One region of the Clostridium gasigenes genome, then DNA from elsewhere that is predicted to be linked to it. Evidence: a T-box and tRNA genes for the amino acid it is inferred to sense, from the RefSeq annotation. Region 1 holds a T-box; the other holds one or more tRNA genes.
The links. A T-box is a leader RNA that pairs with one kind of tRNA and senses whether it is charged. The one in region 1 lies ahead of thrS (threonine--tRNA ligase), so its partner is inferred to be a tRNA-Thr.
Positions count from the first base shown of each region.

Region 1 (16,140 bases):
ATGCTCTATATATTTTTTTTGTGAAATTATTAATCTTAATATTTTTTATATTATCTTGTAATATTTTACATTAAAATCGACAAAGAAATTTACGACAAATAATTATATTTATTGACTTTTAAAGTTATTAAGTATAAAATTTTATTATCATATTAATTCTCTGTATTAAAAGGGAGTAGTAATAAATATAACATCAACAATCGCGGCCTTAAAAGCCTGGTGTTATATACCAATTTGGTTACGAGACTTTTAATATAATTCTTATTTTAGGTAAGAATTATATTAAAGGTCTCTTTCTTTTTTATGCATCTTTACTCTATATTAATTTTAGATGTAATGAACAAAAGATTTTAGTACCTATTAAAAACCTTGAAGGAGGCATTTTTATGCAAAATTATTTCTCTAAATCCGCTGAGGAAACTTTAAATGATTTTAAAGTAACTAAGGAAGGATTATCTGATAATCAATTTAAATCTAATTTAGAAACCTATGGACACAATGAATTAAGTGAAAAAAAGAAAGCCACTGTACTCCAAGTATTTTTAAGTCAATTTAAAGATTTACTGGTTTGTATCTTAATTGTTGCAGCTATTATTTCTATGGCCACAGGCAACGTGGAAAGTACTTTGGTTATATTTGCAGTTATTATTCTTAATGCGATACTTGGAACTGTTCAACATTTTAAAGCTGAACAATCCTTAGATAGCCTTAAAGCACTATCCTCTCCTACCACTAAAGTTTTTAGAAATGGTATAAAGGTTGAAGTAAATTCAAAAGATGTTGTACCTGGAGATATTTTAGTTTTAGAAGCTGGCGATCTAGTTGTAGCCGATGGTAGAATTATTGAAAACTATTCACTTCAAGTTAATGAAAGTTCTTTAACTGGAGAATCTGAAAGTGTTAATAAAACTATCGAAACTATTAAAGAGGAAGAAATCGCTTTAGGAGATCAAAAGAATATGGTATTTTCCGGTTCTTTAGTTACCTATGGTAGAGCCTTAGTTATAATTACCGGTACAGGTATGTCTACTGAACTAGGTAAAATAGCCACTTTAATGGATCAAACTCAAGAAAAGAAAACACCTCTGCAAGCTAACTTAGATGATTTTAGTAAAAAGCTTGCTATGGCAATACTTGCTATATGTATTTTAGTATTCATACTTAGTATATATAGAGAAGTACCAATTCTTGATTCACTAATGTTTGCTGTTGCTTTAGCAGTTGCTGCTATTCCAGAAGCATTAAGCTCAATTGTTACTATTGTTTTAGCTGTTGGAACTCAAAAAATGGCTAAAGAACATGCTATTATAAAGAAACTTAAAGCGGTTGAAGGTTTAGGTTCTGTATCTATAATATGTTCTGATAAAACTGGTACTTTAACTCAAAATAAAATGACAGTTAACAAAGTTTATGTTGATAATAAACTTATTGATGGAACTACTCTTAACCTAGAGAACTCCGTTGAGAACTATTTATTAAAAAGTGCTATACTTTGTAATGATTCCACTTCAAAAGATGGAAAAGAAATCGGAGATCCAACTGAAGTTGCATTAGTAAACCTATCTCACAAATTTACTATTGATGAATTATCAGTTAGAAATGATTTTAAACGATTAGCTGAATTGCCTTTTGATTCGGATAGAAAATTAATGAGTACTCTTCATCACTTTGATGATAAATATTTAATATTTACCAAAGGTGCTTTTGATGTTTTATTAGATAGAATTAAGTTCATTAAAACTTCTGAAGGAGTTAGAAAAATTTCTTATGAAGATAAGCAAAATATAATTAATACAAATAAACAATTATCCCAAAACGGACTTAGAGTTTTAGCTTTTGCTTATAAGGAAGTAGCTGAGCCAACTGAATTAACTCTTGAAGATGAACATAACTATACTTTCATTGGATTAATATCAATGATTGATCCTCCAAGAGAAGAATCAGCAATTGCTGTTGCAGATTGTATAACTGCTGGTATAAAACCAATTATGATTACTGGCGATCATAAAATAACTGCTTCTGCTATTGCTAAACAAATTGGTATTTTAAGAGATGGCGACAGAGCTATAGAAGGTCTAGAACTTGATAAAATGTCTGACGAGGAGCTTAATGCAAATATAGAATTTATTTCTGTTTATGCTAGAGTATCTCCTGAACATAAAATTAGAATAGTTAGAACTTGGCAAGAAAAAGGGCAAGTAGTTGCTATGACAGGTGATGGTGTAAATGATGCTCCTGCATTAAAACAAGCCGATATCGGAATTGCAATGGGTATTACAGGAACTGAAGTTTCTAAAGATGCTGCATCAGTTATTTTAACAGATGATAACTTTGCGACTATTGTTAAAGCAGTGGCTAATGGTAGAAATATTTATAACAATATTAAAAATGCCATTAAGTTCTTATTATCAGGTAATGCTTCAGGTATAATCTCAGTATTATACGCTTCATTAATGGCATTACCAATGATTTTTGCTCCAGTTCATTTACTATTTATAAATCTTTTAACAGATAGTCTGCCAGCAATTGCTATTGGTACTGAGCGTTCTCGTAAAGATTTATTAAAAGATAAACCTAGAAACACTAACGCATCAATACTATCGAAAGATTTTATTTTAGAAATAGCTGTTGAAGGTTTCATTATAGCTATCTTTACTATTATAGCATTTACCATTGGTTTAAAATATGATAATGCTATAGGCTCAACAATGGCATTTTCAACATTATGCTTAGCTAGATTATTCCACGGTTTTAACTGTAGAGGAAATAGATCAATATTTAAACTTGGATTATTTACTAACAGATATAGTTGGATGGCTTTTGGAACAGGTGTACTATTCTTAAACTTAGTATTATTTGTGCCATTCCTTAAAAAATTATTTGAAGTAGCTACTTTAAATTCTTATCAAATTGGAATGATATACTTACTAGCATTTATTCCAACTGTTATAATTCAAATAATAAAAATTATACAAGATCTTATTGGAGGCAATAAAGAAACTTCTTCACCTCAAGATATTAAAATAGAAGAAGATAAAAGAAATATAGCTTAAAAAAAATATCTGAGTTAGATATCTAACTCAGATATTTTTTTTATTTTTATACAATATTACTTCATTAATTTCTTTATTATACTTATTTTATCATTGTACGGGGCATATCTTATTGGAATATCTATAAATGTCCCCCTTTTAATTACTGATTTCCTATGAGTAAATGTATCGAAGCTTGCCTCACCATGATACGACCCCATACCGCTACTACCTACTCCTCCAAATGGCAAATAAGCACTTGCTACATGTATAATAGTATCATTTATAGTTACTCCTCCAGCAGTAGTATTATTTAAAACATGTTCTATATTATCCTTGTTTTCAGAGAAGTAATATAGTGCTAATGGCTTATCTTTATCATTAACATATCTAATTACTTCATTTATATCTTCAAATTCTAAAACAGGTAATATTGGTCCAAATATTTCTTCTTCCATTATTTTAGAACTATTCTTTATATTAGTTATTACTGTTGGTTCAAAATACAATTCTTTTTCATCATATCCTCCACCAAAAAATATATCCCCATCATTCATATACGACTTTAATCTATCTAATGTTTTTAAGTTTATTAATCTAGTGAAATCTATACTTTCTTTTATATTTTCTCCAAATTGATTTCTTATTTCCTTTACCACAGCTTTCAAAAATTCTTCTTTTATATCCTTATGAACATATAAATAATCCGGAGCTACACAAGTCTGACCTGCATTTAAAAATTTCCCCCAAACTAATCTTTTCGCACTAAGCTCTAGTTTTGCATCCTTGTCCACAATACAAGGACTTTTACCACCAAGTTCTAAAGTTACAGGTATTAAATTTTCAGCAGCTTTTTTCATAACTATTTTGCCAACACCTACACTACCTGTAAAGAATATATAATCAAATCTTAAATCTAATAAATATGAAACTACCTCTTTTCCACCTAAAGGATTCACCACTTTTACATAGCTTTCATCAAAATTATCATTTATTATCTTTTCTAATAAAATAGATGTGTTTATAGTATTTTCTGAAGGTTTTAATATTACACAATTACCCGCAGCTATAGCTGCAACTAATGGTGCTAATATTAGCTGAATTGGATAATTAAAGGGTCCTATTATTAACGCTACCCCATAAGGTTCCTTATAAATATAACTCTTCGCTGGGAAATGAACTAATGGGCTTCTTTTCTTTTCTCTCTTAGCCCATTTTCTAGTATTTTTAATATGAATATTTAGTTCATCATAAACCAATCCAATCTCTGTTGCATAACTTTCAAAAGGTGATTTTCCAAGGTCCTTTTTAAGAGCTTCAATTATCAACTCTTCATTATTCTTTATTATTTTTCTTAACTTTTTTAAATTACTAATTCTAAAATCTATATTTTTAGTTTTCCCTGTATCATAAAACTCTTTTTGTTTTTCAAAGGTTTCTTTTATTTTAATCATATTTTTCCCCCCACTATTCTACCAATGCATTTTTATATGCTTAAATATATTTAAATGATTCTCCAAACAATTTAATAGGAATTTTAAATTCCGGTATTCCTGTTACATATGGTGCAATCTCATACAGTCCAAAATACACTACCAAATTATCTCGATCTATAAAATATTTCTGATTTTTATTAATTCCATTAAACCCATCCTTACCAGTAAAATAAATATCAGGATTTTTAGCTATTTGTTTTTTTATTTCGTTATTAATTACTTTCTCATATTCATACTCATCTACGAATAAATCATTTAACAATAATTCTCGTCCAGTATTAATATCTATGTTATATGATACTCTATTTGTTATTCCATGAGCACCTCCAGTAAATTGATAATAATCAATATAAAAACTTAATATCTTATTTTGGCTTTTTATAGTGTATTTTGCTATTAATTGATATGGGAATATAGGATATACATTATTAGGACTTCCATAATACTCCTGTGCAATTTGTTTAACATCACTTATCCACATATTAGTAAAATCTAAAATCTTGTTGTTGATAACTTTTTCTGACTCTTTATTATTTAATCCATTAATTTGAGGTATTTTTACATCAATAGTCAAATAATCATTTTTTTCTTTTATAATCTTATCCACAACTAACGATGATTCAACAAATTGACTGTTTAAATTTATCAACACCCCTTGTGGACAAGTATTAGTAATAGCAATTAATACGATTAAAATACTTGCACACCTATTTAATAGCTTCATTATATAGTTCCTCCTTATATGATAAAATAATATAAAAACCTTATATTTATTCTTATTATTTACATAAACAGAGTAAATTATCAACATAGCTATAAAAAAAATTCAACAAGTTATCCACAGGTTATTGTGGATTATGTGTATAACATACATTAATTGTCTACTATTCCAATAACATTATTATAATATATTTTTTTACATGAATCATTATTAATTCAAATTATATTATATTAATAATTTAATATAAAAATGACCCTTAAATTTTATTCAAGGGTCATTTTAGTCACTTTTTTTTAAAATAGATCAATTTGCTAATCTATTTTTTGAAAGCACCTTATCTAATGTATCTTCAAAAACACTTAAAGTGTCTTTGCCGATTCTGATATTAGTTCATTTAATTTTATAAGTTCTCTTGATGTAAGATCTCTCCATTGTCCCATTCTAAGTTTAGATATATTTATATTCATAATTCGTATTCTTTCTAGCTTTACTACTTTGTAACCTAAGGCTTCTGTCATCCGTCTAATTTGTCTGTTCATACCTTCTGTTAAATTTATTTTAAACATGAATTTTCCTTGTCTCTCAACCAAACATTCTTTAGTAACTGTTCCAAGAATCTCGACCCCACTACCCATTTTATTTATAAAATCATGAGTCATCATTTTATCAACAGTAACCACATATTCCTTTTCATGATTGTTTCCAGCTCTTAATATTTTATTAACTATATCACCATCATTAGTTAATAAAATTAGTCCTTGTGAATCTTTATCCAACCTTCCAATTGGAAATATTCTTTCTCTATGTTTAACGAAATCAATTATATTGCCCTTAACATTTTTTTCAGTTGTACAGGTTATCCCCACTGGTTTATTCAAAACTATATAAACTAAATTTTCAACCTTATTTATAGATTTTCCATCAACTTTAACAACTTGACCTTTCGTAACCTTGATTCCCATTGTTGCTTTAACATCATCAACGGTAACCCTTCCCATTTCTACTAAGTTATCAGCTTGACGTCTTGAGCATATTCCAGTTTCACTTATATATTTATTTAACCTTATTTCTTCATTTCTATCAGTATGAACTATTATTGGTTCTTTATCTACATTACTTTTTTTATTATACTTTTTATTAGTAAAATTTTTATTTCCTGGTTTATTTTTAGATTTATTTTTATCACTATTTTTTTGTTGCATATTATTCACCTATTCACTCTCTCTATTGATTTATGTAATGTTCATTTCCCGAATTATTAAATTTAACCATTATATCATTATCTTCTAAAAACTTTTTTGTTTCTTCTAAAGTTTCGAAATCAATCATTTCTCCACTTACAGTTATTAAAACATCATTAGTTGGAATCATTTCATTTTTTAAGGAGTATTTTAATATTTCATATAAAGATTCATCCATACCTTTATCTTCAATTTGGATTTCCTTTAACATTTCTACACCTTTAGTTGTGGGACTTTGCGTATTTACAACTTTATTAAAGCTATTAACTTCAATTTTAATTGCAGATGTTGTGTTAATTACTATAGTTTTTGTTATTGTTGTATATCTATTTATCGCAATAGATACCATTATAATAATTAATATTCCTATTATTGATATATGTAATTTATAACTTCTCAAACCCTTACTTTCAGATCCAGTTACTTCTTCGCCAATATCTATATTATCTCTCTTGTCTATTTTCTTGAATTCACCTTTAGAGGTTAATATAGTTGCTCTTTTTTTTGATTTAGAAATTACTATTCCTGTAAATACTTCTTTTGATTTATCTAATTTTAAGCCCTTAACTTCTAATCCTACTACACTTTCTTCTATTTTTAAATAGTCCTGAATATATTTATAATTTGGATTTCCTAAAATCACTACATATGCTATTATATAGTCTTGCCATAATTCCAAAAAAGATCTCGCTACTTGTATTTTTCCTTTAATCTTAATTATTGGTAAAGCCCTATCTTTAATTGTTTTTTCATAGCATTCTAAATCAGATACTATGTAATATGCAATATTTAAAACTTGGTTTCTTATATCATCACTTGGACATTGATTAACTAAATCTTTTATTAACACATTATATAGTTCTATTTCCTTCCCCATTAAAACGATTTGATTTCCTCTTTGTTTAACAATTGTTGCACCAGCTAAACTAAGTTGGTGCAACGAAGAAAATCTGAATTTGTAATTATCAAAACCACTCATTTTTTCACCTCTTTGAAACTACTATATCACCTTCGTATCTATTAACTTCCCCTTAATAATCACTCTTTGTTTTGCTCCTACTGTGCATGTTATTAATGTTATTGTTGCATCTTCTGTTTGGTCTAAAACCTCAACATTTTCAGGATCTACTATGAAATTTTTATCTATTTGATATATAAACTCTTTTCCTCTACTTTTAACACTTACTAAATCTCCAGGTTTTAATTTATATAAATTTATGAACGCTTCTGAGTAATTCGATACTCTATGACCTGCAACAGCAAAATTTCCTTTTTCCCCTGGCTTTACAGAACTTTCAAAGTGTCCTATATAATACTGAAGTATTTCATCCGTTACCCCTTCTACTAATCCTTGTGATAATTCTATGCTTGGTATTTCAATTAATCCGATCGGTGTATATCCTAAATTATCCAACTCTTTATTTTCAGTTGTTTTTTCACTAGTTGAATCTTCTTTTATAACATCTTGAAGAACTTCTTTTAACTCATTTTGCTTTTTATTTGTCTCAATTCTATTATATATTACTGAGCCAATTAAACCTATACCTACAATTACCAAAATTAATCCTACTATCCTTCTAAACTTTTCTATCAAAGCTAATCCTCCAATAACATTTATTACTTTTTTACATATATTATACCATAAACAATGTGTATTTTTTATTATTTCTAATTTAAACCTAGTATTTTACGAGGTGATTTTTATGAAAGGAAATGTTATTTATGTTGACTTTAAATTTACTCACAAAAGAATTGTTTCAAAAAAGCTCTATCTATTCTGCCGAGTTAATTATTTTTTAAAAAAGTTTTTCATTTTTTTTGTAAAAGATACTTCTAAGCCTTCAAAAATCTATGCGTTCAAAAAAATTTTATGAGTCTTATAGCTAACTATCCATATTTACTAATAATATTTTATGATTATAATTGGTAAGTTTTAATTTTACCAATTATCTTCTTGATAATATAAAATAGTATAATTGGATAGTTATTTTTCGAAGCTTTTTTATTCATTGTGATATAATAAAATTATTATTTTATTATATAGGAGGATTTCAAATTGAGAATTGGAATGGGATACGATGTACATAGATTAGTCGAAAATAGAGATTTAATTTTAGGTGGGGTTACTATACCTTATAAAAAAGGACTACTAGGGCATTCAGATGCAGATGTATTAGTGCATGCAGTTATTGATTCTTTGCTTGGTGCTACCGCTTTAGGAGATATAGGAACACATTTTCCTGACACCGATCCAAAATATAAAAACATATCTAGCATAGATCTTTTAAAAGAAGTGGGTATACTAATCCATACTAATGGATATTCGATAAGCAATATAGATTCAACCATAATTGCACAGGCTCCGAAAATGTCCCCTCATATTCAAACTATGAGAGAAAACATTTCAAAAGCCCTTAATATTACTCTTGATAAAATAAATATTAAGGCAACTACGGAAGAAGGCCTTGGATTTACTGGTACTGGTGAAGGTATATCCTCTCAAAGCATTTGCTTAGTAACTAATTTATAAACATTAGAAATAGGACGCGAAAAATAACTAGTCAATATTAAATGTATATTGACTAGTTATTTTTTTAAATTCCTAAATCTATAGCTAAAATACTAGATTTCTATTCTAGTTATTCTATTATCCTCTCTTTTTCTCCAATGTAACCAAATTGCTACAACTGCACTTATTCCCATTAAATATGGATAGAATAAATATTTCATTATTGCAAAGGGTGAAAGTGCTGCAAGTCCTGCTGCCGAAATCAATTGTGCTCCATAAGGTATAATCCCTTGGAATGCGCATGAGAACATGTCTATAATTCCTGCTATTCTCTTTGGCTCTAATTCGAATTCATTTGATATATCCTTAGCTATTGGTCCTACCGTAACTATTGCTACCGTATTATTTGCAGTACATATATCTACTAAACTTACTAACGCTGCAATTCCATATTCTGCGCCTCTTTTTGTTTTGAATCCTTTTAATCCTTTATTTAATATAAAATCTATTCCACCATTAACTTTAATTATTTCTATTGTACCTGCTATTAAAATAGATATTATAATTAATTCACTCATTCCTTCAATACCTGTTGATATTGCTCCAAATAACCCTAATAAATTAAAGCTTCCATAAATTAATCCTATACTTCCTGCTACTAATATCCCAGAGAATAAAACTAAAATTACATTTATTCCTGCAAGTGATGATAATATTACAGCTATATATGGAACTATTTTTATAATATTAAATTCTAAAGCTTCTATATTTGTCGCTACATATCCTCTACTTATAAATACAAATATAAGAGCTGTAACAATTGCTGCTGGTAAAACTATTTTAAAGTTCATCTTAAACTTATCTTTCATTTCACAACCTTGAGTTCTTGTTGCTGCAATAGTTGTATCTGAAATTATAGATAAGTTATCCCCAAACATTGCGCCACTTACTACCGCTGCAACCGCTATAGCCGTTAAAATCCCTGTTTTTTCTGCAACTACTACAGCAATTGGTACAAGGGATACTATTGTTCCAACTGATGTTCCAACTGACAAGGCTATAAAACATGCTATAATAAAAAGTCCTGCTATTAATACATTACTTGGAAGCAATGATAGACCTAAATTAACAGTAGCATCAACTGCCCCCATAGTTTTAGCTACTTCTGCAAATGCACCTGCTAATATAAATATTATAACCATTAATATAATATTATTATCGCCTGCCCCCTTGCAAAAAATCTCCAACTTACTATCAAAAGTACTTTTTCTATTCATGATTAAAGCTACTAATGCAGCGGCTAAAAATGGTACTACTATCGATACTGAATAAAAATCTTTAGCTACTATTGATGAGCCTAAATATACTAATATAAATACCCCTAAAGGTAACAACGCCCATCCACTTCCTTGTTTCTTCATCTTCTTTTCTCCTTTGTTTTTATTTTCCTGTTGGCAAAAGATATTTTATATACTATATATTAATAATTATTAAGTCAACCTTTAAATTATTTACATATTAAATTTTATATTTAATGTATGTATTTTGAAAATACAGTCAATAATATAAATAGGATTCCCAAGTCCCATTCCCCAATGGCACCTGATCCTAATGGTCAAACAAAAAAGAATTAGCATTTGCTAATTCTTTTTTTTATTTCAACATTAATATTTTTTTTCTCATTAATAGTCCCCTACCTAAGGGATCTTTAAATAAATAACAAGTCAGGATTCTAGTTTATTTTCATGTTTCTAAGGTATATTCAAGAAAATAACTAGTTATATTATAGGTTATTTTCATCGACCTAAATAACTTCTGTTAATGATTTTAATAGTATATCTCTAAATTCAGATCCTCTACTTCTATCTATAACTGCATCTCTACAAATTTCTCTCCATTCTTCTACGCTTACTCCAACTCTATTTTCAAATTCTGATTCTGTAGCTGTAATATAATTTGAAGTAACTACAAATTCGCCAAGATCCTTTGTTGTTTTAAATACTTTTAGATATAAAAATTCTGTATTGTCTCCATACCATGTTCTATTGAAGTCTCTTACAAATCTAGTTATTTCTAAAACTATTTTCTCTTTTGGTAATGACCAACACTTTACAATCATTTGAAGATGTCTTTTCATGTTTTCTGATTCTTCTTTTGAAATTAACTTGTTTCTTTCACCATCAGCAATGATTTTTTCTACACTTACATTTGGTATTTTAGTAACTAATCTATTTTTACCATAAATCCATTTATAAAAGGCTTCTTGTAAAAATGAATATTGTATATATCCTACTAGTGCCCTTTCATCGGGGAAATAACCCCATATATTATTAAGCCCGTTGTTTTTACAATAAACTAAAGTATGAACGTAAAGGCTTTTATTAGTTGGAGCTTTATCCATAAACATGTGTCCTCTGATAGTTTTATTTTCACTAATTAAACCTTCCCAATAGTCAAATGAATTATAATTTTGCCTCACCTTTATCACCTTTCTTTCTTTTATTTTATATATTAGTATATAATATATTATACCATATCCTTCAATTATATAATCATTTTTCATATACCTTTTTACCTTTTAATATATATATTTCATGTAACCACTATATTATAGAATAAATTTTTTTACTTTTACCTACGGATTTTTACAGATTCTAAAGGTAAATAAGGGAGTTCAAAGAAAATAATAAGTCAAAGATTATGACTAGTTATTTTTTTAATATCCCTAAGGCACATTAAAATAAGTTCTTATTAGGAGGGGGATTGCATTGTGCCATTGTGAAATTTGCGGTGCAAGTGCCGATATCCATCATATTATCCATAAACATGAGGGGGGCTTTGATTTTGACCTTAACTATAAATATCTTTGTCCTTTGCATCATAGAGGAAAATCTGGTCCTCATCATTGCCTAAACACTGATATTCAATATAAACTTGAGTTACAAAGAGAATTATATAATATTTTACCAAATATTTATTATACACGAAAAGAACTTTTAGGTATCTTGAAAATTCGTAGTGGTTCCTTACGGAGATTATTAAAAAATCTTATTCTTCATAAGGAAGGCTATTTAAACAAAGATATTATTAAAGCTCTTATGGGAGGAAAAATTTATACTAACGCTACGGTAGTATAACTGAAGTTGTAAGGCCGGTTCAAAAATTTCTAAGGGAACTGAAAAAAAATAATAAGTCAAAGCGTCTAACTGGTTATTTTCCGATGATCCCTAATGTCTTTTTAATAATACTAATATTAGCTAAAATATCATTAAATATTCAATAAAGTATTTAATTTCACTTTGTTGTTATTTTATATTCAAAAATTTCTGTTTTTGTTACTTCTAATATAAATATAACTCTTTTTAATACTCTAAAAAAATAGACAAAAATAAAAACTGTCGTGATATTCATATGAATATCACGACAGTTTTCGGAAAATGTTTGGTGCAGGTGAAGGGAGTTGAACCCATACACCCGAGGGCGCTAGATCCTAAGTCTAGTGCGTCTGCCAATTCCGCCACACCTGCATGTCTGTTTACTATTATATATGTTATTTTAAAAAAAATCAATAAGTTTATTACTTTTTTTTCAAATTCTCATATTAATAATATAAATTAATAATTTAGAGAATTTTTTTTAAAATTTCTATTTTTTCAGTTATTTTTTTGAAATAGCAAATAAAGATATTTTGTATGTTGACATTGATATCTAAAATTATTATAATTAAGAACAAATAAAGAAAATACGTTGAAGAGGACAGTAAGCATTAACTTCATTTTCAGAGAGAGAATACACTGGTGTGAGTATTTTTAAATGAACAAAGCTGAAAACCACCTCTGAGTGACTCTAATAAAGTCCGTTATATCACGTTACGATATTTACTTAAGCGGCTTATTTTTTTACTTCCCTACTATTAAAATGTAGGTGTGTAATTTGAAAATCTAATTTTAGATTTTTATTTATAAGCAACTAAGGGTGGAACCGCGGGATTTTTATGCTCCCGTCCCTTTTTCTATATGAAAATTGGACGGGAGCTTTTTTGTTTAGTTTTTTAAGCAATTTATACTTCCCACACTCTCAATAGTATTTTCTAATTTTACATTGCCTTATTAAAATATACTAATTAAAATAAATTAATTAAAAAACGAAAGGAGAAATTAAAATGTTAAAAATAACTTTAAAAGATGGTTCAGTTAAAGAATTTGAATCTGAAATCTCAGTTCTTGATATTACTAAGTCAATTAGTGAAGGATTAGCTAGAAATGCTTGTTGCGGTATAGTAAATGGTGAGGTTGTTGACTTACGTTATGTTGTAACTAATGATTCAGAGCTAAGCATTTGTACTTTTGATTCTAAAGAAGGACGCGATGCTGTTCGCCATAGTATTTCTCATGTTTTAGCTTATGCAGTTAAAAGATTATTCCCTTCTGCTAAATTAGCTATAGGACCTGCAATAGAAAATGGTTTCTATTACGATTTTGATATTGAAAAAGCATTCACAGCAGAAGATTTAGTTAAGATTGAAGATGAAATGAAAAAAATAATAAAAGAAAATCCTTCAATTGAAAGATTTACTCTTCCAAGAGCTGAAGCTATAAAACTTATGGAAGAAGCAAATGAATTATACAAAGTTGAATTAATAACAGACCTTCCTGAAGATGAAATAATTTCATTCTACAAAATGGGTGATTTCGTTGATTTATGTGCAGGTCCTCACCTTATGTCATTAAAAGCTGTTAAGGCACCAAAACTTTTAAGAAGTGCTGGCGCATATTGGAGAGGTGACGAAAAGAATAAAATGCTTTCAAGAATATATGGAACTGCTTTCCTAAAGAAAGCTGATTTAGATGCTCATTTAGAAGCTTTAGAAGAGGCTATAAAAAGAGATCATAATAAATTAGGTAGAGAGCTTCAATTATTCACAACTGATGAAAATGTTGGGCAAGGTCTTCCTCTATTCATGCCTAAAGGTGCTAAAATACTTCAAACTCTACAAAGATGGGTTGAAGATGAAGAAGAAAAAAGAGGTTATTTATTAACTAAAACTCCTAATATGGCTAAAAATAATTTATATAAAGTTTCAGGTCACTGGGATCATTATAAAGATGGTATGTTTATTTTAGGTGATGAAGATAAGGATGAAGAAGTTATTGCATTAAGACCAATGACTTGTCCATTCCAATTCTCTATCTATAATGCAGGTCAACATAGTTACAGAGATTTGCCTATAAGATATGCAGAAACTTCTACTTTATGTAGAAAAGAAGCTTCAGGCGAAATGCATGGTTTGATTCGTATGAGACAATTTACTCTTTCAGATGGTCATATAGTTTGCGCTCCCGATCAATTAGAAGAAGAATTCAGAGGATGTGTTGATTTAATCAACTATATTATGACTACTCTTGGTATTGATGGTGATATAACTTACAGATTCTCTAAGTGGGATCCAAATAATACTGAAAAATATATTGGAAGCCCTGAATCTTGGAATTCAACTCAATCATTAATGAAAGAAATTTTAGATCATCTTAAAATAGATTATGTTGAAGCTGAAGGCGAAGCTGCATTCTATGGTCCAAAACTTGATATTCAATTTAAGAATGTTCATGGTAAGGAAGATACAATAATAACTGTTCAAATTGATTTCGCTTTAGCTGAAAGATTTGGAATGAGTTATATTGATAAAAATGGAGATAAAAAAATCCCATTTGTTATCCATAGATCATCAATTGGTTGTTACGAAAGAACTTTAGCAATGCTTATAGAAAAATATGCTGGTGCTTTCCCAACTTGGCTTGCTCCAAATCAAGTTATAGTTCTACCAATATCAGATAAGTATAATGATTATGCTGAATCAATAGTTAAGGATTTCAAAAACAGTGGTATTAAAGCAACTGCAGATTATAGAGCTGAAAAAATCGGTTATAAAATCAGAGAAGCTAGACTTGAGAGAACACCTTATATCTTAGTTGTTGGTGAAAAAGAATTAGAGAGCAACGAAGCTTCTGTAAGAAGCAGAAAAAATGGAGAAGAGGGTCCACTAGCTGTTAATGTAGTAAAAGCTAGAATATTAGAAGAAATAGCTACTAGATCACTTTAGTATTTATTAATAAAAAATTAGAGAGTATGAAACTTTGTTTCATACTCTCTTTAATCTATTCTATCTCTAACTTTATTTCATATATTTTGCCTTTAATCAATTTTAATAATTTTCTTTATAGATTTCACGTAACTATTTGCCAATAGACCATCTATAAACCTATCAATTTCTATTTCTGAATTTGCTTTTACTAAAACTCCAGTTTCACCTTCTATTTGCTTCTGTAAAACTTGAATAAAGGTAAATTCATTAGCACATTTCTTTATAATATCCTGTTCTTTTGAATTTTCAATTCTTAAAACAGCACTACATTCACCTTGTAAATTTCCTATAATTTTAGCCTCTTCTTTTTTAAATGCAGTTATCTTTGTAAATCTCTTATTTACAATATCTAGTACATCTGCATAAACAGCTAAGCCAGTTGGCATTTTTCCTGCACCCTTACCAATTAATATAATTTCACCTATAGCATCTCCATTAAATATTACTATATTAACCTCATTATTTATTTGTGCTAATACACTTTCATTTTTTACAAGAACAGGTTTTACTGTAGCATAAACACCATCGTCTGAATTATTGCTAATACAAAGTAATTTCACCTTACAATTAATCTTATCTGCATAATCAAAATCTACACTTTCAACTTCTGTTATTCCTTGCATATTAATATTTTTCCACGATACCTTTTTTCTGAAAGCCAGAGTTGAAAGTAATGATAGCTTTCTTGCCGCATCATAACCCATAACATCTGCTTCTGGGTTAGCTTCTGCAAACCCTAATTCTTGAGCTTCCTTCAATGCTTCTTCATAGCTAAGCTTTTCCTTATCCATTTTAGTTAGAATGAAGTTTGTTGTTCCATTTAAAATTGCCTTAATACTATTAATATTATTTCCTTCTAAGGATTCAATCAATGATTTAATTACTGGAATTCCTCCACCAATAGATGCCTCAAACTTTAATGCTACTCCATTTTCATTTGCTAGTTCAAATAATTGTTCTCCATATTCAGCTAATAAATCCTTATTTGCTGTAACTACA
Region 1 covers NZ_CP071376.1:859,613-875,752, forward strand. The annotation lists gene J1C67_RS04195 (cation-translocating P-type ATPase) at 387-3,053, shown strand; gene J1C67_RS04200 (aldehyde dehydrogenase) at 3,110-4,486, opposite strand; gene J1C67_RS04205 (DUF3298 and DUF4163 domain-containing protein) at 4,527-5,252, opposite strand; gene rluF (23S rRNA pseudouridine(2604) synthase RluF) at 5,609-6,451, opposite strand; gene J1C67_RS04215 (anti-sigma factor domain-containing protein) at 6,474-7,469, opposite strand; gene J1C67_RS04220 (class D sortase) at 7,491-8,084, opposite strand; gene ispF (2-C-methyl-D-erythritol 2,4-cyclodiphosphate synthase) at 8,547-9,020, shown strand; gene J1C67_RS04230 (Na+/H+ antiporter NhaC family protein) at 9,113-10,462, opposite strand; gene J1C67_RS04235 (hypothetical protein) at 10,804-11,562, opposite strand; gene J1C67_RS04240 (HNH endonuclease) at 11,768-12,136, shown strand; tRNA gene J1C67_RS04245 (tRNA-Leu) at 12,442-12,526, opposite strand; T-box leader at 12,738-13,010, shown strand; gene thrS (threonine--tRNA ligase) at 13,162-15,099, shown strand; gene J1C67_RS04255 (homoserine dehydrogenase) at 15,192-16,140, opposite strand, start outside.

Region 2 (16,140 bases), 130 kb from region 1:
ATTACGGGGGTTACTCGCATCTAAAAATAGGTTTGGAAGTACAGGAGAAATGGGGTTCTTTCAAATGAGTGAAAAGGGTATGATATCTATTGATAATCCTTCGGAGTTCTTTATGACAAAAAGAGATGATGGTGAAATAGTTTCAGGAAGTACATTAACTGTAATCAAAGAAGGTTCAAGACCTATAATTATGGAAGTTGAGAGTTTGGTTTCAAAAGCATTTACTCCATATCCTACAAGAATAGGAGAAACATTAGGTAAAGATAAGCTAAATACATTAATATCTATACTTGAACAAAGAGGTGGAATAAACCTTTATGAGAAAAATGTAATAATAAAAACAACTGGTGGTATGAAAATTAAGGAGCAAGGAATTAATCTGGCGGTAATTATGAGTATAGTATCGTCTATAAGAGATAAAGGTATAGAGTCAAATATTGCATTCATAGCAGATGTAGGACTTACAGGGGAACTTAAAAAGGTTCCTTCTTTAGAGGGTAGGGTTAAAGAACTTGGAAGAATGGGATTCAAAAAAGTATATGTTGCTAAGGATTCGTTTGCAACAGGCATTAAATTTGATAATATAGAAGTTATTGCATTAAAGACTTTAAATGAAGTTATATATAATGTATATAAATAATATATAAATATAATTGTTAGATTATTTGAAATATAGTATTATAATCTTTAGGAAGTAAATAGTATAAATTAAAAATTATTAATAAATAGAACTTAAGAAAAGACGTAAAGAGAGAATCTAATGGATTGGGTGAGTGTATGAGAATAAAAGACGATAAAGAAATAAAAAATATTTTGCAATTAATGAGTCCAGGAACGCAACTTAGAGAGGGTCTTGAAAATATACTAAGAGCTAAAACTGGCGGGCTAATAGTAATTGGGGATGGAGAAGAAATAATGGAACTTGTAGATGGCGGGTTTCATATAAATGCTGAATATAATCCGGCGTATGTTTACGAATTAGCTAAAATGGATGGGGCAATTGTTATAAGCAGTGATATTAAAAGAATAATATGTGCAAATACACAGCTATTACCTCAATCGACATTGACTACTTTTGAAACTGGAACTAGACATAGGACTGCTCATAGAGTGGCAAAGCAAACTGGTAATATAGTAGTTGCCATATCTCAAAGAAGAAATATTATAACTATTTATAAAGGTGAAATTAAGTATGTGCTTCAAGAAAGTAGCATAATACTCGCAAGAGCTAACCAAGCGGTTCAAACACTTGAAAAATACGTTAATGTTTTAGAACGAGTAATAAATAATCTTAATTTATTAGAATTTCAGGATTTGACAACACTATTTGATGTTGTTACAGCTATTCAAAGAACAGAAATGGTTATGAGAATAGTGGAAGAAATAAAGAAATATATAGTTGAACTTGGAAATGAAGGTAGACTTATATCAATGCAATTAAATGAATTGGTAAGATATATTGAAAGAGATGGTATATTACTGATAAGAGATTATTGCAAGGAAGGGCTAGATTACAATGAAATATATAATGATATTCAAAGGTTAAATTCAGAGGAATTACTTGATTTAGATTTAATAGTAAAGTACCTAGGTTATGGTGGAATATCGTTAGTTGATACATTAATATCGCCACAAGGATATAGAATAGTATTTAAGGTGCCAAGAATACCAACAACAGTAATTGAAAATTTAGTTAAACATTTTAAAGAATTAAAATATATAATAGAAGCTAGCACTGAAGAACTTGATAAAGTAGAAGGTATTGGGGAAGCTAGAGCTAGAGCTATAAGAAATGGATTAAGAAGAATAAAAGAACAAATATATTTAAAAAATGAGATTTAGCAAGAAATATTATATTTGAATGGGCATAAGAAGAGCAGATTGAATTTCAACCTGCTCTTCTTATCTAAATGTGAATTTGCCAAGGGTGTCTATTTTATTTTGTTCCTTAAGCAAAACGTCATAAAGGTTTATATCTATGCTATTACACAATGAAGTTAAATAAAATAATTCATTGCCAATTTCGCTTTCTATAATATCACGACAGTTATCACATAAAGTTCCATTTAGGTGACTTTCAAGAGTGTAATCAAATTCATTAAGTATTTCATTTTCTTCGTGTAGATTTTGTTTCTTAGCATTTATTTCAACACAGCCACAGTTTGTTACTGCTTTGGCTATGGCTCTATTAACTCTAGCACTGGATTCACTATATTTAGTCATTATATCTAATATGCTTTTATGTCTTAGTAGTGATTCACTTACGTTATTTTGAAAGTTATCAAAAATTATATCTTTCATTTGTATCAACTCCTTACTATTATTGGGATTGGTGTGTAATAATTAAAAAGGGCTTGGAAGAGTCTTGTTAATATCTCCAGCACAGATATTAATGTTAGTACTATAATAGCTAATTTGCAAAAAAAATTATAGGGGGTACAAAAAATTAAATAAAAATTAATTCGAAGGATTATTTATTTTAGAAAATATTTCAGTATGTTATAATTAATATAATTCTTATTATAAAAAATAAATAAAAGAGAATTATATTAGATATTTATGTCAATAATCAAATAAGGAGGTGAATTTTATGTTAAAGAAAGTATTAAGAGGTATTTTTACTATTATAGGCTTAGTAATTGGTTATATTGTGGGTTATGCTGTATTAAATAATCCAACAGTAAAAGAAGTTAATTTCCTATCAACAGCAGTGGGAACGGTATCATCTACTATTTTTATAATGTTAATTTTTGGCGTTATATTATTTTTAATTTCTCCACGCATATATAATTCAATATCAAATCTAATAGAGTATGCAGAAAAAAATATTCAAAAGCTAAGCGCAACAGAAATATTATATTCAGCAATAGGCATAATAATAGCCGTAGGAATAACATCGTTAATAGGGTATCCAATAAGAAAGATAAGCCAACTTTTAGATTCGGATTTAGGTGCGGCTTTAGGTTTGATAATTATTTTGTTATTGAATTTAGTTGCAGCTATTATAGGGGCAGATGTATTTATAAAAAAGAAAGATAGTATTTCAATGTTATTAAGTGGTCTAAAAAAAGGGACAGGGAAAGAAAAGAAACATAAACCTGTAGTTAAAACTATAGCTAAGATTTTAGATACATCGGTTATAATAGATGGAAGAATTTTCGATATATGTAAAACAGGATTTGTAGAAGGTCCTCTGGTTATTCCTAATTTTATACTAGATGAATTAAGACATATATCAGATTCGTCAGATTCACTTAAAAGGAATAGAGGGAGACGAGGGTTAGATATATTAAATAAAATTCAAAAAGAATTAGATATAGAAACTCAAATTTGGGAAGGTGATTTCCCAGAGATAGCTGAAGTTGATAGTAAACTTTTAAAATTAGCTCAAGTTTTAAAAGGAAAGGTAGTAACTAATGACTTTAATTTAAATAAAGTAGCGGAATTCCAAGGAGTTCCAGTACTTAACATTAATGAGTTAGCAAATGCAATTAAACCAGTAGTTCTTCCAGGAGAAGAAATGAAAGTTTTAGTAGTTAAGGATGGTAAAGAACCTACTCAAGGAGTAGCATATTTAGATGATGGAACTATGATAGTTGTAGAAGGTGGAAGAAAATTCATGGGATCGCCTTTAGATGTAATAGTTACATCAGTGCTTCAAACAGCAGCAGGAAGAATGATTTTTGCTAAACTTAAAGAATAAGTAGTAGGTGGAAATATGGTAAGTGCTATTATTTTAGCTGGTGGTAGAGGAAAAAGGATGGGTTCTGAAATCAGTAAGCAATATATAGAAATTAAAGGCAAGCCTATTCTTTATTATACTTTAAAGAAATTCATTGATTGTAAATCTATAGATAGTATTACTTTAGTTTTACCAGAAGATGAAATAGAGTATTGCAGACGTGAAATTTTAGTAAGATATTCGTTAAATATAGATAATATAGTTGCTGGGGGTAAAGAAAGGCAAGACTCTGTTTGTAATGGGTTGGAAAGTATGATTAATACAAATATTGTATTAATCCATGATGGCGCAAGGCCATTTGTTTCTAATAAAATTATTGAACAGGGAATAAAATTTGCAAAACTATATGGAGCAGCAGCTCCCGGAGTTACTCCAAAGGATACTATAAAAATAAAAAACAAAGAAAGTTTTTCTGTAGACACACCTAATAGAGAAAATTTAGTTGCAATTCAAACACCTCAGGTGTTTGATTTTAATACAATATTAGAATGTCATAAAAAAATAAAAAAAGATAATGTGGTTGTTACAGATGATACTATGGTAGTAGAGTTATATGGTAATAAAGTGTATTTATATGATGGTGATTATACTAATATTAAAGTTACAACACCGGAGGATTTAATATTAGCAGAAAGACTTGTTTAATTACGTGGTATGTTGACATAGTTTTAGCCAAAAGATATAATAAATTCAGTTAAAACTTAATAATAGTAAAGCAGTGAAGAAGAATAGTAGAAATCGGTATTCAGAGAGAAAATTCATAGGCTGTAAAATTTTCAATAGATTTTGAACCAAATTTTGAGTTGTAGGTAAAAACTATCGGTTTAATACCGTTATCATTTTAGAGAACAAATTTAGGTGGTACCGCGATATAAGTTCGCCCTAATTAATTATTAGGGTGGACTTTTTTTATTATCTAAATATATAAGAGTTTAAAAAAGTTTAAGACAGGTTATGTAGTGAATAGTTATTTTTTAGATATGTCTAATGATGTAGTGACGTGTAGACTTTGTAAAAATTAATTTATAGTGCATTTAACTAGTCTAGAAATAAGGGGAGGAAATAATTATGAAAATGGCAAATATGCTTGTATCAACATTACGAGAGGTTCCAGCAGAGGCTGAAATAGATAGTCATAAGTTAATGCTAAGAGCAGGTATGATAAGAAAGATGGCTTCAGGAATATATAATTACATGCCTTTAGGATTAAAAGTATTAAAAAACATAGAAGAAATAGTTAGACAAGAAATGAATGATGCAGGAGCACAAGAATTTTTAGCCTCAGCGATTTTACCAGCAGAATTATGGCAAGAATCAGGAAGATGGGATGTTTACGGAGAAGAAATGTTTAGATTAAAAGATAGAAACAATAGAGAATTCTGTCTTGGACCAACACATGAAGAAGTATTTACGGATATGGCAAGAAATGAAATAAAGTCTTATAAGCAGTTACCAGTTAATTTATATCAAATTCAAACTAAGTATAGAGATGAAAGAAGACCAAGATTTGGGATAATGAGATCAAGAGAGTTCATTATGAAAGATGCATATAGTTTTGATAAAGATCAAGAAGGTCTAGATGTATCATTTGATAAAATGAATGAAGCTTATGTGAAAATATTTAATAGATGTGGAATAAATGCTAAATGTGTAGAAGCAGATTCAGGTGCTATTGGCGGATCAAACTCTGCTGAATTTATGGTTAAATCTGAAGTTGGAGAAGATGATGTAGTATTCTGTAATGCTTGTGATTATGCAGCTAATATGGAAAAGGCACCTTCAACAGTGGATAAGGCAGAAAAAGAAGAGGCTAAGGAATTAGTTAAAACAGAAACACCAAATATAAGAACCATTGAAGAATTAACTTCATTTTTTAATACTTCAGCTAAGAAGTTTGCAAAAACATTAATATTTAATGCTGATGGTAAAATAGTAGCAGTTATGGTTAGAGGCGATAGAGAAGTAAATGAGACTAAAGTTTCTAATGATTTAGGTGGAATAGCTCAACTAGAAATGGCATCTGCGGAAGATGTATTTAAAGCTACTAATGCGGCCATAGGATTTGCGGGACCAATAGGAATAAAAATTGATGAACTTTTAGTTGATGAAGAAGTAGCAAATATGTATAACTTTATTGTAGGTGCAAATGAAACAGGATTCCATTTAGAAAATGCCAATTATGGAAGAGATTTTGAAGGTAAGGTTGGAGATTATAGAAATATAACTATAGGCGAAAAATGTCCAGCTTGCGGATCAGAAATAACAATAGCAAGAGGAACAGAAGTAGGTCATATATTTAAGCTTGGAACAAAGTATTCAGAAACTATGAAAGCCACATTTATGGATGAAAATGGTAAGGATAAACCGTTTGTTATGGGTTGCTATGGGATTGGAGTTACAAGAACAATGGCATCAGTAATAGAACAACATCATGATGAGTATGGGATAACTTGGCCTTTGGCATTAGCGCCATATCATGTTTCAGTAATACCTGTAAATATAAAAGATGAAGAGCAAATGGAAATAGCAGAAAAGTTATATAATGAACTTAGAGCCTTAGGGGTAGATGCATTATTAGATAATAGAAATGAACGAGCTGGAGTTAAGTTTAAGGATTCGGAACTAATAGGTATTCCAATGAGAATAACAGTTGGTAAGAAGATTGGTGATGGAGAAATTGAATTTAAGTTAAGAACTAAAGAAGTAGAAGTTATAAGAGTAGAAGATGTTATTAATAAAGTAAAAGAAGAATTTAAAAAAAATAATTTTAAATTATAAAATAAGGAGGGCGTAAAATGAAAATTTTTAATACCCTAACTAGAAAAAAAGAAGAATTCATACCATTAAATCCAGATGAGGTTAAAATGTATGTCTGTGGACCAACAGTTTACAATTACTTTCATATTGGAAATGGTAGAACGTTTATAATTTTTGATACTATAAGAAGGTATCTTGAATACTCTGGGTATAATGTGAAGTTTGTTCAAAATTTTACAGATATAGATGATAAAATGATAAATAAGGCTAATGAAGAAGGAACTACAGTAAAAGAAATTGGTGATAAATATATAAATGAATATTACAAAGATGCTGATGGGTTAAATATAGAAAGAGCAACTTCAAATCCAAGGGCAACAGAATTTGTTTGTGATATAGTTGAATTTGTAAAAGAATTAATAGAAAAGGGCTATGCTTATGAAGTAAGCGGAGATGTTTACTTTAGAACTAAAAGATTTGAAGGCTATGGTAAATTAGTAGGACAAAATCTTGATGATTTACAAGCTGGAGCAAGGATTAATGTAGATGAAAGAAAAGAAGATGCAATGGATTTTGCAATATGGAAGGCTCAAAAGCCTGGGGAACCATCTTGGGAGAGTCCATGGGGGCCTGGAAGACCGGGTTGGCATATAGAGTGTTCTTGTATGGTTAGAAAGCTATTAGGCGACACTATAGACATACATGCAGGTGGAATGGATTTAGCATTCCCGCATCATGAAAATGAAATAGCACAAAGTGAAGCTTTAACAGGAAAAACTTTTGCAAAGTATTGGATACATGGAGCTTTTGTTAATGTAGATAATAAAAAAATGTCTAAGTCGCTAAATAACTTCTTTACAGTAAGAGATGTTTTAGAAGAATATGATGCAGATGTAGTAAGATTTTTAATGTTATCAGCACATTATAGAATTCAATTAAATTATAGTAAAGATTTATTAGATTCAGCTAAAGCATCAATTGAAAGATTGTATAATGCTATAGGGAACTTAGAAAGTCTTTTAGAAGAAGTTATAAAAGAAAATATGGATGCAGACGAAAAAGAATATCTTTTATCATTAGATAGCTATAGACAAAAATATATAGAAAAAATGGATGATGATTTTAATACAGCTGATGCTATATCAACTTTATTTGATTTGGTGAAAAATACAAATAGTAATATTACCATTGGTTCATCTAAAGAACTGTGCAATAAAGCTCTAGAGTTAATAAGAGAATTAGGGATGCCATTAGGTATTCTTCAAAAATCTACTAAAGTAAGTTTAGAAGATGAGATAGAAGGGTTAATAGATCAAAGGCAACAGGCGAGAAAAGATAAAGATTTTGCATTGTCAGATAAAATAAGAGATGATCTTAAAGAAAGAGGTATAATATTAGAGGATACACCACAAGGTGTGAGATGGAAAAAAGCTGATTAGATAGGATGGGCTGCATTTAGCAGCCTTTACTTCAGAGGGGTGGATGTATGTTAGACGATTTAAGAATAAGAGAATTTAGTAAAGATGAGGCTAGAAATTTGAATGCATTACAACTAGCGTTAATTGGTGATGGAGTTTATGAAATATTTATTAGAAATTATGTTCTTAGTAAAGATATAGATTTATCAGCTCATAAAATTCACGTTAAGGCTATTGGATATGTAAAAGCTAAAAGCCAATCAACAATAATACATAACCTAGAATGTGATTTAACTGAGGAAGAGTTATATATATTTAAAAGAGGAAGAAATACAAAATCAGCTACAGTACCTAAAAATGCTGATGTAAGAGATTACAGAGCGGCTACTGGTTTTGAGGCTTTAATTGGATATTTATATTTAATAGGTGACAAAGTGAGATTAGCATATATACTAAGTAAGAGCGTGACTGTAGAATTAAATTAAGATGAAAAAATATTTTCAAAGGTAATTTAATAGAATTTAAGGAGTGATTTTAATGACAAAAGGAACGAGAGTAGTTAGAAAAGAAATAAGAGAGAAAAGAAAAACAGAAGAATCAGGTACTAAGGAAGTTAGAGTTGGCAGAGAGGTTTCGTACTCAAAGGATTATGAAAGAAAATCAAGATATTCCAAAGATGCAAAATTTGAAAAACAACCAGTAAGCACAAGAGAAAATGGATTTAATAGAAACAAAAGCTCTAAGAGAGAAGATGAAAAGCCTCAAGAAGCACCAATAAGAGAAGATTTAATAATGGGTAGAAATTCAGTAATAGAAGCTTTAAAGAGTGATAGAACTATAGAGTGTCTTTATTTAGCTAGTGGAGATACAGAAGGATCAGTTAAGGTAATAATTAGTTTAGCAAGAGAAAAGAAAATAGTTATTAAGGAAGTAGACAGAAAGAAATTAGATTCAATGTGTGGAGAAGGAAATCATCAAGGTGTCGTAGCTATTGTAACACCATTTAATTATTGTCAAATTTCTGAAATGTTAGAGTTTGCTAAAGAAAAAGGCGAAGAGCCGTTCATAATTGTATTAGATGAAATAGAAGATCCACATAACTTAGGCTCAATAATAAGAACAGCAGAACTAAGTGGTGCTCATGGAATAATAATTCCAAAGAGAAGAAACGTAGGGATAACACCAACAGTTTATAAGTGTGCAGTTGGAGCTATAGAACATATGAAGATTGCAAAAGTAACAAATATAAATGCAACTATAGACATATTAAAAGAAAAAGGTATTTGGATTTATGGAGCAGATATTGAAGGAACAGAATTTAGTCATCAAGTTGATTTTAATGGACCTTGTGCTATTGTAGTAGGTAGTGAAGGAAGAGGTATATCAAAATTAACAGTTAAGAAATGTGATAAGTTAGTTAAGATTCCTATGGTTGGTAAAATTAACTCTTTAAATGCTTCAGTTGCAGGTGCTATAATGATGTATGAAGTATTAAAAGGTAGATTGGTAAAATAGTGTTTATTAATCAAAAGGTATAAGATGTGAAAATTGTATTTGTAGATGGATATAATGTCATAAATAGCTGGCCTAATCTTAAAACTGAAAAAGATCATAGTCTTGAAGGGGCTAGAAATAAATTAATAAATATACTTCATAACTACAGTGTTTTTAATGATTGCAAAGTTATAATAGTTTTTGATGCTTATAAAGTACATAGAAGTCTAGAAAATAAGGAGCAAATAAATAAAAACATTACCGTAGTGTTTACAAAAGATGGAGAAACTGCTGATGGTTATATCGAAAGAAAAGTGCATAGCTTAGGTAGAAGAGTCGAAATATATGTTGTAACTTCTGATTATTTAGAACAACAAACAATATTTCAAAGAGGAGCTGTAAGAGTTTCAAGTTTAGAATTTTATAGCGAAGTTAATACCTCGGAAAATATTATTAAGAATAAAGCAATCGGAAATAAAGCCACTAATAAAAATCATTTAGGTGATAATGTAGATAAAGATGTTCTAGCTAGATTAGAAGCCATGAGACGAAGTAATTAGCTTAATTGACTTGTATAGAGCCTTAAGCTATAATTAGCATGAAGTATTGGGTCAAGGGGTGAAATTAGTGATAAACAAAGGAAGTGTTAAAGAAGATTTTGTAGAGTGGAAAGATAAAGCTGATGAAGAAATTGTAGTAGAAGCAAAAGAAGGCAATAAGAGAGCTCAAGAATATTTAATATCTAAATATGAAAATTTTGTTAAATCTAAGGCTAAATCATATTTTCTTATAGGTGCAGATAAAGAAGATATTTATCAAGAAGGAATGATTGGTTTATATAAAGCTATAAGAGACTTTAAAGTTGATAGGTTAACATCATTTAGAGCCTTCGCTGAGATTTGTGTAACTAGGCAAATTATAACAGCTATAAAAACAGCTACAAGACAAAAACATATCCCTTTAAACACTTATATATCCTTGAATAAACCCATTTATGAAGAAGAGTCTGATAGAACTTTATTAGATGTTATAGCTGGTATTAGAATAACAAATCCTGAAGAATTAGTTATAGGTCAAGAGCAAATTGAACTAATTCAAGGAGAAATGACAAAAGTATTATCAGAACTAGAATTAGAGGTACTTCATTCTTATTTAGATGGTAAATCATATCAAGAAATTGCATGTGATTTAGATAGACATGCAAAATCTATTGATAATGCATTACAAAGAGTTAAAAGAAAGCTAGAAAAATGTCTATCAGATAAAAAATAAAGTCATTAAAATTATATTGACAAAATTTTTGAATGATAGTAAACTTTATAATTGGTATATCAAAGATTAAAGAAGTAGGAATGCTCACGTAGCTCAGTCGGTAGAGTGTCGCCTTGGTAAGGCGGAGGTCGTCGGTTCAATCCCGATCGTGAGCTCCAATATATTTAAAAAAAGCAAAACGCTAGGCAAAGTTTATTTAAACAATAAAGGAGGAATTTACAATGGCAAAGCAAAAATTCGAAAGAAGTAAACCACATGTAAATATTGGAACAATTGGTCACGTAGATCACGGTAAGACAACATTAACAGCTGCTATAACAACAGTATTAGCAACACAAGGATTCGCGGAGGCTTTTAACTATGCAGATATAGATAAAGCACCAGAAGAAAAAGCGAGAGGTATTACAATTAATACAGCTCACGTAGAATATGAAACAGAAGCAAGACATTATGCACACGTTGATTGTCCAGGACATGCCGATTATGTAAAGAACATGATTACAGGAGCGGCACAAATGGATGGAGCTATATTAGTATGTTCAGCAGCAGATGGCCCAATGCCACAAACTAGAGAACATATACTATTAGCATCAAGAGTTGGTGTTGATTATATAGTTGTTTTCTTAAACAAAGCAGATATGGTAGATGATGAAGAATTATTAGAATTAGTTGAAATGGAAGTAAGAGAATTATTATCAGAATATGATTTCCCAGGAGACGATATTCCAGTAATAAAGGGTTCAGCTTTAGTAGCATTAGAAAATCCAACAGATGAAAAGGCAATTGCGCCAATCATGGAATTAATGAAAGCTGTAGATACTTATATACCAACACCAGAAAGAGCAACAGATAGACCATTCTTAATGCCAGTAGAAGATGTATTCACAATTACTGGTAGAGGAACAGTTGCAACAGGAAGAATCGAAAGAGGAGTTCTTAGAGTAGCTGATGAAGTTGAAATCGTTGGATTAGCAGAAGAAAGCAGAAAAGTTGTAGTAACAGGAATAGAAATGTTCAGAAAGTTACTAGACGATGCACAAGCTGGAGATAACGTAGGAGTTCTTTTAAGAGGAATTCAAAGAGCAGATATTGAAAGAGGTCAAGTTTTAGCAAAAGCTGGAACAATTAAACCACATACTAAATTTGTAGGTCAAGTATATGTACTTAAAAAAGAAGAAGGCGGAAGACATACTCCATTCTTCGATGGATACAGACCACAATTCTACTTTAGAACAACAGATGTAACAGGAGCAATAAAATTACCAGAAGGAATGGAAATGGTTATGCCAGGAGATCATATAGATATGAGCGTTGAATTAATCAACAAAGTAGCTATGGATGAAGGCTTAAGATTTGCAATCAGAGAAGGTGGAAGAACAGTAGGTTCAGGAGTTGTTACTAGCATAAAGGAATAATAATATTCTGAGAAATTATATAGAAGATAAAGTTACATTATTTAGTCTTTTACAAAGGTTGACATATTGACATAATACTTGATATATGATAATGTGTTTAAGTAATTAGAACTAATTAGAATAATAGAAAGTTTATCTTTTATATTATTTACGATAAATTGGAGGTGCAGACTGTGAGAGTAAAAATAACTTTAGCGTGCACAGAGTGTAAGCAAAGAAATTACAACACAATGAAAAATAAGAAAAACAACCCAGACAGAATGGATATGCAAAAATATTGCAAGTTCTGTAAGAAACATACACTTCATAGAGAAACTAAGTAGAACGCAATTAAAGTAATGACATACTCACGAAGATTAAGGATGTGAAGTAATGGCTATTAAAGAAAATGCGAAATTAAATATGGCTTCATCACAAAATGGTGGAATCGTTAAATTTTTTAGAGAGGTTAAGTCAGAAGTTAAAAGAATAAGCTGGCCGTCTAAAAATGACACTAAGAAGGCATTAATTGCAGTTGGAGTAGTAGGACTAGTATATATTATATTAGTTGGCGGATTAGATTATGTTTCTCAAAACCTCTTTGAATTTATCTTTAAACTAAAATAAGGAGGTTTAAGAAAATATGAGCGAAAGAGCAAGATGGTATGTAGTACACACGTACTCAGGCTACGAAAACAAGGTTAAAGTTAATCTTGAAAAAACTGTTGAAAATCGAAATCTTGAACACTTACTTCAAGACATACAAGTGCCTATGGAAGAAGTTATTGAAGAAAAAGATGGAAAACAGAAAGTTTCTCTTAAGAAGAAATTTCCTGGATATGTATTAGTTAAAATGTTCATGACAGATGAGTCATGGTATGTTGTTAGAAATACAAGAGGAGTGACTGGCTTCGTAGGTCCAGGATCTAAACCAGTACCTCTTACTGATGAAGAAGTAGAATCAATGGGAGTTCAAGAAAGTCCAGTTGATATAGATTTAGAAGTAGGAGAAAGTATAACAATTATCGCTGGTCCTATTAGAGGATTTGTGGCAACTATTCAAGAAATAAACTTAGAGAAACGTAAAATTAAGGCATTAATCGATATGTTCGGTAGAGAAACTCTAGCTGAACTAGATTTTACACAAGTTGAGAAGTTGGTTTAATAATTTATTATAAACTAATCTTTTAATAAAGTGGGAGGGCTAAGGCCCGCATTACCACAGTATAGGAGGAATATACATGGCTAAGAAAGTAACAGGAATGATCAAATTACAACTTCCAGCAGGAAAGGCAACACCAGCACCACCAGTTGGGCCAGCTTTAGGACAACACGGTGTTAACATTATGGGATTCTGTAAGGAATTCAATGCAAAAACTGCAGCACAAGCTGGGTATATAATACCAGTTGTAATAACAGTTTACCAAGATAGATCTTTTAGTTTTATCTTAAAGACTCCTCCAGCAGCTATTTTAATTAAGAAAGAGCTAGGACTAGAAAGCGGTTCAGGCGTTCCTAATAAAACTAAAGTTGGAAACTTAACTAAAGAACAAGTAAGAAAAATTGCTGAAATAAAAATGCCAGATTTAAACGCGGCTACAATCGAAACTGCAATGAGCATGATCGAAGGAACTGCTAAGAGTATGGGCGTAACTATAGAAGCTTAATTCGCAAAAAAAAGTGGGAGGTAAAAGCCGTTAATACCACAAAGGAGGCCAATTATGGGTAAGAAGTATATTGAAAGTGCAAAAATGATAGATAAGAATGTTTTATACACTCCATCAGAAGCTTTAGAATTAGCAGTTAAAACTGCGAAGGCTAGTTTTGATGAAACTGTAGAATTACATGTAAGATTAGGGGTAGACCCAAGACATGCTGATCAACAAGTTAGAGGAGCAGTAATTCTTCCTAACGGAACAGGTAAAACTGTTAAAGTATTAGTATTTGCTAAAGGCGAAAAAGCTAAAGAAGCTTTAGAAGCTGGAGCAGACTTCGTTGGAGCTGACGAATTAGTTGGTAAAATCCAAGGAGAAAATTGGTTCGACTATGATGTAGTTGTAGCTACTCCAGATATGATGGGTGTAGTTGGTAGATTAGGAAGAGTACTTGGACCTAAGGGTTTAATGCCAAATCCAAAATCAGGAACAGTTACATTTGATGTTGCTAAAGCAATCGCTGAAATCAAAGCTGGTAAGGTAGAATATAGAGTTGATAAAACTTCTATCGTTCATTGCCCAATCGGTAAGAAATCATTCGGTGCTGAAAAGCTACAACAAAATTTCCATGCTTTAATGGAAGCTTTAGTAAAAGCTAAACCTGCAGCTGCTAAAGGACAATACGTTAAATCGGTATCTGTTTCAAGCACTATGGGACCTGGAGCGAAAGTTAATCCAGGAAAAATATTAGAATAATATTGACAAGAATTTTATTATGTTATATAATAAATTTTGTTATTAAATAGAATACTGTTTCCGTAGACAGTAGGTGCCGAAAGGTTTAAAGTGTATCGCCTACCTAGGATGACAAAATAATTGATTATTTTGGTCTTCCTATGTCTACTGGGAAGACCTTTCTTATTATAAATTACAGGTTAAACTGTAAGGAGGTGGACTACAATAATGAACAAAAACAGACAACTTAAAGAATTAAAGGTAGCTGAAATAAAAGAAAAGCTTGAAAAAGCTCAATCTGTTGTATTAGCTAGCTATCAAGGATTAACAGTTGAAGAAGACACAATTTTAAGAAAATCTTTAAGAGAAGCAGGCGTTGAGTATAAGGTTTATAAAAACAGCTTAGTAATATTAGCTGCTAAGGAATTAGGTATGGACAGTATTGAAGAATACTTACAAGGACCAGTTTCAATAGCTTTAGGTTATGAAGATGCTACTGCTCCAGCAAGAGTATTATTTGATTTTGCAAAAAGCCATAAGAAATTAGAACTAAAGGCTGGTATAGTTGATAGTGTTATCTACAACAAGGAACAAGTTGAAAAACTTGCTACAATACCATCAAAGGAAGTTCTTATTGCGAAACTTCTTGGAAGTTTCAAGGCTCCATTATCAAAAATTGCATGTGTATTAAATGCAATTAAAGAAAAGAAAGAAACAGAATCAGCTGAATAAGCTAAAAAAATAATTTACAAGAAATTTTGGAGGTGCCATTATAATGACAAGAGAAGATATAATTCAAGCAATAAAAGAAATGACTGTTTTAGAATTAAACGAATTAGTAACAGCTTGCGAAGAAGAGTTTGGTGTTAGCGCTGCTGCTCCAACTGCTGCTGCAGGTGCTGTTGCAGGTGCTGCTGTAGAAGAAAAAACTGAGTTCGACGTGGTATTAGTAAGTACTGGATCACAAAAGATCAAAGTTATTAAAGTAGTAAGAGAAATAACTGGATTAGGATTAAAAGAAGCTAAAGAAATAGTTGACGGAGCTCCTAAGACAATTAAAGAAGCTGTAACTAAAGAAATGGCTGAAGAAATGAAAGCTAAGTTAATTGAAGTTGGAGCTGAAGTAGAAGTTAAGTAGTTTTACTTCTAAAAATTAAAAGGTGCTGTTATGGCACCTTTTTATTTGTCAAAATGAAACTATATAAAATATCAAAGTTCTGGGATACTTTATATAGTTTTATAATTTTTTATTGAATGTTTTTCTATACTTTTTTAGAATAATAAGTAGGTAGATTATTAAAAACTATATATTAAGATGAACAATAAAAATATTGACAATGTAAGGTCATTATGGTACTATCAATAAATGTACTATTCAGTATGGATAATTATATATTTATGTAAAAATAAAGTATAATCAGTTAAAAATATGGTTATACTAAAAAGTGATGCTGTCCGAAAGCGTAAGTCCTTAGGGAAAGTATGCTTTTGGTTATTTTAGTTTTATACGAGGGGTGAAAATTCATGGTACATCCTGTCCAAGTAGGAAAAAGAACTAGAATGAGTTTTGGTAAGGTTAAAGATGTAACTGACATGCCAAATCTTATTGAAGTACAATTAGATTCTTATGAGTGGTTTTTAAAGGAAGGGCTTCATGAAGTATTTTATGATGT
Region 2 covers NZ_CP071376.1:993,125-1,009,264, reverse strand. The annotation lists gene radA (DNA repair protein RadA) at 1-640, shown strand, start outside; gene disA (DNA integrity scanning diadenylate cyclase DisA) at 778-1,842, shown strand; gene J1C67_RS04955 (nucleoside triphosphate pyrophosphohydrolase family protein) at 1,903-2,301, opposite strand; gene J1C67_RS04950 (PIN/TRAM domain-containing protein) at 2,591-3,703, shown strand; gene ispD (2-C-methyl-D-erythritol 4-phosphate cytidylyltransferase) at 3,719-4,387, shown strand; gene J1C67_RS04940 (proline--tRNA ligase) at 4,811-6,520, shown strand; gene cysS (cysteine--tRNA ligase) at 6,538-7,938, shown strand; gene J1C67_RS04930 (Mini-ribonuclease 3) at 7,986-8,402, shown strand; gene rlmB (23S rRNA (guanosine(2251)-2'-O)-methyltransferase RlmB) at 8,455-9,432, shown strand; gene J1C67_RS04920 (NYN domain-containing protein) at 9,459-9,971, shown strand; gene sigH (RNA polymerase sporulation sigma factor SigH) at 10,039-10,683, shown strand; tRNA gene J1C67_RS04910 (tRNA-Thr) at 10,766-10,841, shown strand; gene tuf (elongation factor Tu) at 10,905-12,098, shown strand; gene rpmG (50S ribosomal protein L33) at 12,272-12,421, shown strand; gene secE (preprotein translocase subunit SecE) at 12,471-12,704, shown strand; gene nusG (transcription termination/antitermination protein NusG) at 12,721-13,242, shown strand; gene rplK (50S ribosomal protein L11) at 13,319-13,744, shown strand; gene rplA (50S ribosomal protein L1) at 13,799-14,488, shown strand; ribosomal protein L10 leader region at 14,531-14,661, shown strand; gene rplJ (50S ribosomal protein L10) at 14,696-15,199, shown strand; gene rplL (50S ribosomal protein L7/L12) at 15,243-15,605, shown strand; gene rpoB (DNA-directed RNA polymerase subunit beta) at 15,992-16,140, shown strand, end outside.
Region 2: it encodes a tRNA-Thr, which carries the amino acid that the T-box ahead of thrS (threonine--tRNA ligase) is inferred to sense. The anticodon was not compared.